One region of the Pseudomonas sp. Os17 genome, then DNA from elsewhere that is predicted to be linked to it. Evidence: predicted binding sites of a transcription regulator. Region 1 holds the regulator's gene; each other region holds the start of a gene.
What was found. Region 1 encodes sigma-54, which starts transcription at its own class of promoters, with help from an activator protein. Its sites were predicted from a motif close to ANTGGCATNNANNTTGCTNT; they were not measured.
Positions count from the first base shown of each region.

Region 2: a site for sigma-54 is predicted at 1,671-1,690, ahead of flhA (flagellar biosynthesis protein FlhA). Genes of this name have one in related genera too.
Region 3: a site for sigma-54 is predicted at 1,029-1,048, ahead of flgB (flagellar basal body rod protein FlgB). Genes of this name have one in related genera too.

Region 1 covers NZ_AP014627.1:1,037,197-1,039,450, reverse strand. The annotation lists gene lptB (LPS export ABC transporter ATP-binding protein) at 1-305, shown strand, start outside; gene POS17_RS04595 (RNA polymerase factor sigma-54) at 488-1,981, shown strand; gene hpf (ribosome hibernation-promoting factor, HPF/YfiA family) at 2,110-2,254, shown strand, end outside.
Region 2 covers NZ_AP014627.1:1,849,533-1,851,786, reverse strand. The annotation lists gene flhA (flagellar biosynthesis protein FlhA) at 1-1,471, opposite strand, end outside; gene flhB (flagellar biosynthesis protein FlhB) at 1,770-2,254, opposite strand, start outside.
Region 3 covers NZ_AP014627.1:5,129,274-5,131,527, reverse strand. The annotation lists gene cheR (protein-glutamate O-methyltransferase CheR) at 12-839, shown strand; gene flgB (flagellar basal body rod protein FlgB) at 1,090-1,497, shown strand; gene flgC (flagellar basal body rod protein FlgC) at 1,501-1,944, shown strand; gene flgD (flagellar hook assembly protein FlgD) at 1,960-2,254, shown strand, end outside.

The DNA of each region.
Region 1 (2,254 bases):
GCGAGCGCCGCCGCGTGGAAATCGCCCGGGCGCTGGCGACCGCACCCAAGTTCATCCTGCTGGACGAACCCTTCGCCGGTGTCGACCCGATCTCGGTCGGCGATATCAAGCAGATCATCCATCACCTGAAGGCCAAAGGCATCGGTGTACTGATCACTGACCACAACGTCCGGGAAACCCTGGACATCTGTGAGACTGCCTATATCGTCAATGACGGGCAACTGATCGCCGAGGGCGACTCCGAGACCATCCTGGCCAACGAACTGGTCAAGGAAGTCTATCTGGGCCATGAGTTCCGCCTGTAACGGCTGAGGTGTCGGGCCAGACGCCAGAGCGCCGCAAACGATAAATCCCCACAAACTTTATTGTTACAGCGCTCTAGGCAAACACTTCAGTTTCAGGCATATAATTTGCTTATGTTTGGCGCTTCGGCGCCCTGTAGTGGATGGCGCATGTGCGCCGGCAAATAAGGTGTTAAGCCCCTGCCATGAAACCATCGCTAGTCCTGAGAATGGGCCAGCAGCTGACGATGACACCGCAGCTGCAACAGGCCATCCGCCTGCTCCAATTGTCGACCCTGGACCTGCAACAGGAAATCCAGGAAGCCCTGGAGTCCAATCCGATGCTCGAACGCCAGGAAGACGGCGACGACTTCGACAACAGCGACCCCCTGGCCGACAACACCGAGTCCAAACCCAATACCGAAATCCAGGAACCCTCCTACCAGGAAACCGCCCCCACGGTGGACAACCTCGAGGAAGGCGAATGGAACGAACGCATCCCCAACGAGTTGCCGGTGGATACCGCCTGGGAAGACGTCTACCAGACCAGCGCCAGCAGCCTGCCCAGCAGCGATGACGACGAGTGGGACTTCACCACTCGCACATCGGCCGGAGAAAGCCTGCAGAGCCACCTGCTCTGGCAACTGAACCTGGCCCCGATGTCGGACACCGATCGCCTGATCGCCGTGACCCTGATCGATTGCATCAACAATCAGGGCTACCTGGACGAAACCCTTGAGGAGATCCTCGAGGCCTTCGATCCGGAGCTGGACATCGAGCTGGACGAGATCGAAGCCGTCCTGCATCGCATCCAGCAATTCGAACCTGCCGGCATCGGCGCACGCAATCTGGGCGAATGCCTGCTCCTGCAGTTGCGCCAGCTGCCGGCGAAAACTCCCTGGCTGAGCGAGGCCCAGCGCCTGGTCAGCGATTACATCGACCTCCTGGGCAGTCGCGACTACAGCCAGTTGATGCGTCGCATGAAGCTCAAGGAAGACGAACTGCGCCAGGTCATCGAACTGGTGCAAAGTCTCAACCCGCGTCCCGGCTCGCAGATCGAATCCAGCGAAGCCGAGTACGTGGTTCCGGACGTCATCGTGCGCAAGGACAACGAGCGCTGGTTGGTGGAGCTGAACCAGGAATCCGTGCCACGCCTGCGGGTCAACGCACAGTACGCCGGTTTTGTTCGCCGCGCCGACACCAGCGCCGACAACACCTTCATGCGCAATCAGTTGCAGGAAGCCCGCTGGTTCATCAAGAGCCTGCAGAGCCGCAACGAAACCCTGATGAAAGTGGCCACCCAGATCGTCGAGCACCAACGGGGCTTCCTCGAATATGGCGACGAAGCCATGAAACCCCTGGTTCTGCATGACATTGCCGAAGCGGTCGGCATGCACGAATCAACGATTTCCCGGGTGACCACGCAAAAATTCATGCATACCCCCCGGGGCATATATGAACTGAAATACTTTTTCTCCAGCCACGTCAGCACCTCGGAAGGCGGCGAATGCTCGTCCACGGCAATCCGCGCGATCATCAAAAAACTGGTGGCTGCGGAAAATCAGAAAAAGCCGTTGAGTGACAGCAAGATCGCTGGTTTACTGGAGGCACAAGGCATTCAGGTAGCCCGCCGGACCGTCGCCAAGTACCGCGAATCCCTTGGGATCGCGCCTTCCAGCGAACGGAAGCGGTTGATGTAACCGCCGGGCCGGCCACAGCGTTTCGGAGTGTGCCTGCAAGCTGGCTGAGCCAGCTGGTTGCAGGCATGGTCTAGGTGGCAGGCACCTCAGCCTGCCGCGTTATGCACTGGCAACGAAGGAGAAGCTGTATGCAAGTCAACATCAGTGGACACCAACTCGAAGTGACTGAACCTCTGCGCGCTTACATCGGCGAAAAACTCGACCGGCTGGAGCGGCATTTCGACAAGATTACCAATGTGCAGGTCACCATGGCCGTCGAGAAACTGAAGCAGA
Region 2 (2,254 bases), 810 kb from region 1:
CCACGGTGTAGCCCAGGGACTGCGCCTGGGGCCGCTGGCTGATCTCGATCCACACCGCCTCCAGGCCGAAGGCCGGATCCCGGGCGGAAATGCCGTTGAGGGTGCCGTAGACCTGCCCCGGGTTGATCGCCAGCTCGCGATCCGGGTAGATCTCGGCCTCGGCCAGGATCACCCCCATCAGCGTCAGGCGATAGGCGCTGGGCGCCAGGTCCAGGTTGTCGCGGATATGCACGGTGGGCATGAGGAAACCCAGGTCCTGGGAGAGCTTCTTGCGCACCCCCTTGATCCGCGCCAGCAACTGCCCACCCTGGTTGCGATCCACCAGGGGAATCAGGCGATAACCCACTTCCAGGCCGATCATGTCGATCGGAGTCACGTCGTCCCAGCCCAGCTCCTTGGTTTCCATGGCCCGGGCCGGAGACGGCAGCAGATCCTGCTGACGCTGGATCTCTTCCTGCGCCTTGAGCTTGACCAGATTCTGCTTTCTCCAGACCAGATACGCCGCGCCGCCGGCCACCGCCGCCAGGCTCAGGAAGGAGAAGTGCGGCATGCCCGGCACCAGCCCCATCACCGCCATCAACCCCGCCGCCACCGCCAGCGCCTTGGGCGAGGCGAACATCTGCCGGTTGATCTGCTTGCCCATCTCTTCGGAACCCGAAGCCCGGGTGACCATGATGGCCGCCGCGGTGGACAGCAACAGCGATGGCAACTGCGCCACCAAACCGTCACCGATGGTCAGCAAGGCGTAAACCTTGCCGGCATCGGCAAAGCTCATGTTGTGCTGGAAGATACCGACCGCCATGCCGCCGATCAGGTTGATGAAGAGAATCAGCAGACCGGCGATGGCGTCACCGCGGACGAACTTGCTGGCACCGTCCATGGAGCCGTAGAACTCGGCCTCCTGGGCCACTTCCAGACGGCGCAGCTTGGCCTGGTTCTGGTCGATCAGGCCGGCGTTCAAGTCAGCGTCGATGGCCATCTGCTTACCGGGCATGGCATCCAGGGTGAAGCGTGCGCTCACCTCGGAGATCCGTCCGGCACCCTTGGTCACGACCACGAAGTTGATGATCATGAGGATCGCGAAGACCACGATACCGACCACGTAGTTGCCGCCGATCACCACCTCACCGAAGGCCTGGATCACCTTACCGGCGGCGGCATGGCCCTCCTGGCCGTGAAGCATGACCACCCGGGTCGAGGCCACGTTGAGCGCCAGACGCAACAGCGTCGCCACCAGCAGGATGGTGGGGAACACGGCAAAGTCCAACGGCCGCAGGGCATACACGCAAACCAGCAGGACCACGATCGACAGGGCGATGTTGAAGGTGAAGAACACGTCCAGCAGGAACGCCGGCACCGGCAGCATCATCATGGCCAGCATGACCAACAGCAGCACCGGTACACCCAGGTTGCCTCGACCGAGGTCAGCCAGGTTACTGCGAGCCGTGCTGATTAACTGAGAGCGATCCACCGATTTACCCCGTTCCGTAAAGCAAACTTTTGACGCCTGAAGCGGCACGGGGCTGCTACTGCAAGAAGCCTTCCAACTTTGCCGCAGAGCGTGATCGCGCCCTGAACCTGAAGGAATCCGGGTGTCGACGGACAAGATCGCGAGGCCACCCTCATGGGCAAGAGGGACGACGCAGGTCAGCTGCAGGAGCCAGGGTTACAAGGCCAGATAATGGCAATTAGCCATTTTTCTGACTGAATCAGGTCCCGTTCGCCGATAAAGCCGCGCCCGGTCGATGCCCGCCCCTGGATACCCGTACCTAGAGAGGCTCCACCGGGCCGCCGGGGGATTGCTTGCCGGACGTGTCACGCCGCAAGTCTGGCGGAATCGGCAGATCCTTGAGCGGATCGGGGCGCTTGCCCTTGCCCGCGCGATGCTGACGGATCTGGTAGACGTAGGCCAGGACCTGAGCCACCGCCAGGTACAGGCCCGCCGGGATCTCTTCCTCAAGTTCGGTGGAGTAGTAGATCGAACGCGCCAGCGCCGGGGATTCCAGCAGCATCACTTCATGGGCCACGGCAATTTCGCGGATCTTCAAGGCCAGAAAATCGCTGCCCTTGGCCAGCAGCACTGGCGCCCCGCCCTTCTCGGCGTCGTACTTGAGAGCCACGGCGTAGTGGGTCGGGTTGGTGATGACCACGTCGGCCTCGGGAATCGCGGCCATCATCCGCCGCTGGGACATCTCGCGCTGAGTCTGGCGAATCCGCTGCTTGACCTCGGGCCGCCCCTCCTGATCCTTGTGCT
Region 3 (2,254 bases), 2.8 Mb from region 1:
AGGCGGCAGCATTGTCTACGGGTAATTTGGATTTTGAACAGTTCCGGGTCTTCCTGGAAAAAGCCTGTGGTATTTTGCTCGGGGAAAATAAGCAATATCTCGTCTCGAGCCGTCTCAACAAACTGATGGAGCAGCAAGGTCTCAAAACCTTGGGTGAGCTGGTTCAGCGGATTCAGACCCAGCCGCGCAGCGGATTGCGCGAGATGGTGGTGGACGCGATGACGACCAACGAAACCTTGTGGTTTCGTGACACCTATCCCTTCGAAGTATTGAAGAACAAGGTGCTTCCCGAAGCGATCAAGGCCAGCCCCAACCAGCGTTTGCGGATCTGGTCGGCGGCTTGCTCGTCGGGACAGGAACCCTATTCGTTGTCGATGTCCATCGATGAGTTCGAGCGCAGCAACATGGGCCAGTTGAAGATGGGGGTGCAGATCGTTGCCACCGACCTGTCTGGAACCATGCTCAACAACTGCAAGACCGGCGAATATGACAGCCTGGCAATTGGGCGCGGGCTTTCTGCCGAGCGTCTGCAGCGTTATTTCGACCCCAAGGGGCCGGGACGCTGGGTGGTCAAGGCGCCGATCAAGAGTCGAGTGGAGTTTCGCTCGTTCAACCTGCTGGACAGCTATGCCAGTCTGGGCAAGTTCGATGTCGTGTTTTGCCGCAATGTGCTGATCTACTTCTCGGCCGAGGTCAAGAAGGACATCCTGATGCGCATTCACAGCACTCTGAAACCTGGCGGTTATCTGTTTCTGGGGGCTTCCGAAGCGCTCAATGGCCTGCCGGACCATTACCAGATGGTGCAATGCAGCCCGGGGATCATCTACCAGGCGAAGTGATCAACAGTTGCAGCAGCGAAAAGGAGGCCATCAGGCCTCCTTTTTTGTGCGCGTCAGTTTCTTGCAAACAGTGGCAAATGCGGCAGGGCGCTTGCCGCTTTGCCGGCGATTCGCGGAAGGCCATTGCCGCTTTTCTGGCATTGCCGTCTTGCCGCTGTCGGCAAAGCCTTGATTTACGGGGCTTAAGGACTTGGCACGTAGCTTGCTAAAGCCAGATTACGAAAAATCAGGTCACCCAAAGGTTTCCGACATGAGCATCAGCTTCGATAAAGCGCTCGGTATCCACGAACAGGCTCTTGGCTTTCGCGCCAAGCGCGCCGAAGTGCTGGCCAACAACATCGCCAACGCCGACACCCCGAACTACAAGGCTCGGGATCTGGACTTTTCCGCCGTGCTCGCCGAGCAGAACGAAAAGGTCAAGAACGGCACCTTCGCGTTGAACATGACCAACACCCGGCACATCGAAGCCCAGGGCCTGAGCAGTGGCGACGAGTCGCTGCTGTATCGGACCCCGATGCAGCCTTCGATCGACCAGAACACCGTGGACGCCCAGCTGGAGCAATCGAGCTATGCGCAGAACTCGGTGGACTTCCAGGCCAGCTTCACGCTGCTCAACAGCAAATTCAAAGGGCTGGTAGCAGCCCTGCGCGGAGAGTAATCCATGTCCCTCGCCAGTGTTTTCAATATTGCCGGTAGTGGCATGAGCGCTCAGACCACGCGTCTGAACACCGTCGCCAGTAACATCGCCAACGCCGAGAGCGTGTCGTCGAGCATCGACCAGACCTATCGCGCGCGTCATCCGGTATTCGCCACCATGTTCCAGGGTGCCCAGAGTGGCGGCAGCGATTCGCTGTTCCAGAACCAGGACGCCGCAGGCCAGGGCGTGCAGGTGCTGGGCGTGGTGGAAGACCAGAGCAATCTGGAAGCTCGCTACGAACCGAACCATCCGGCCGCCGACGCCAAGGGTTATGTCTACTACCCCAACGTCAACGTGGTGGAAGAAATGGCCGACATGATTTCCGCCAGCCGCTCGTTCCAGACCAACGCTGAAATGATGAACACCGCCAAAACCATGATGCAGAAGGTCCTGACCCTCGGTCAGTGATAAGGGGCGAAGCCAATGAGCGTTACTGACACCACCAGCGGCCCGTCCCTCAAGGACGTATTGGCCAACTCGTCAAAGAAAACCACGACCACTACCAGTGCCGACGGCCTGGCGGCCGCTACCAACAGCACCACTGGCAAGCAGTCCCTGGGCAAGGATGCGTTCCTCAAGCTGCTGGTGACCCAGCTGAACAACCAGAACCCGCTGGATCCTCAGGACAACAGTGCGTTCGTTGCCCAGTTGGCGCAGTTCTCCACCCTGGAAGGGATTACCACCCTCAATAGCTCGGTGAACTCGATCACGGGCAACT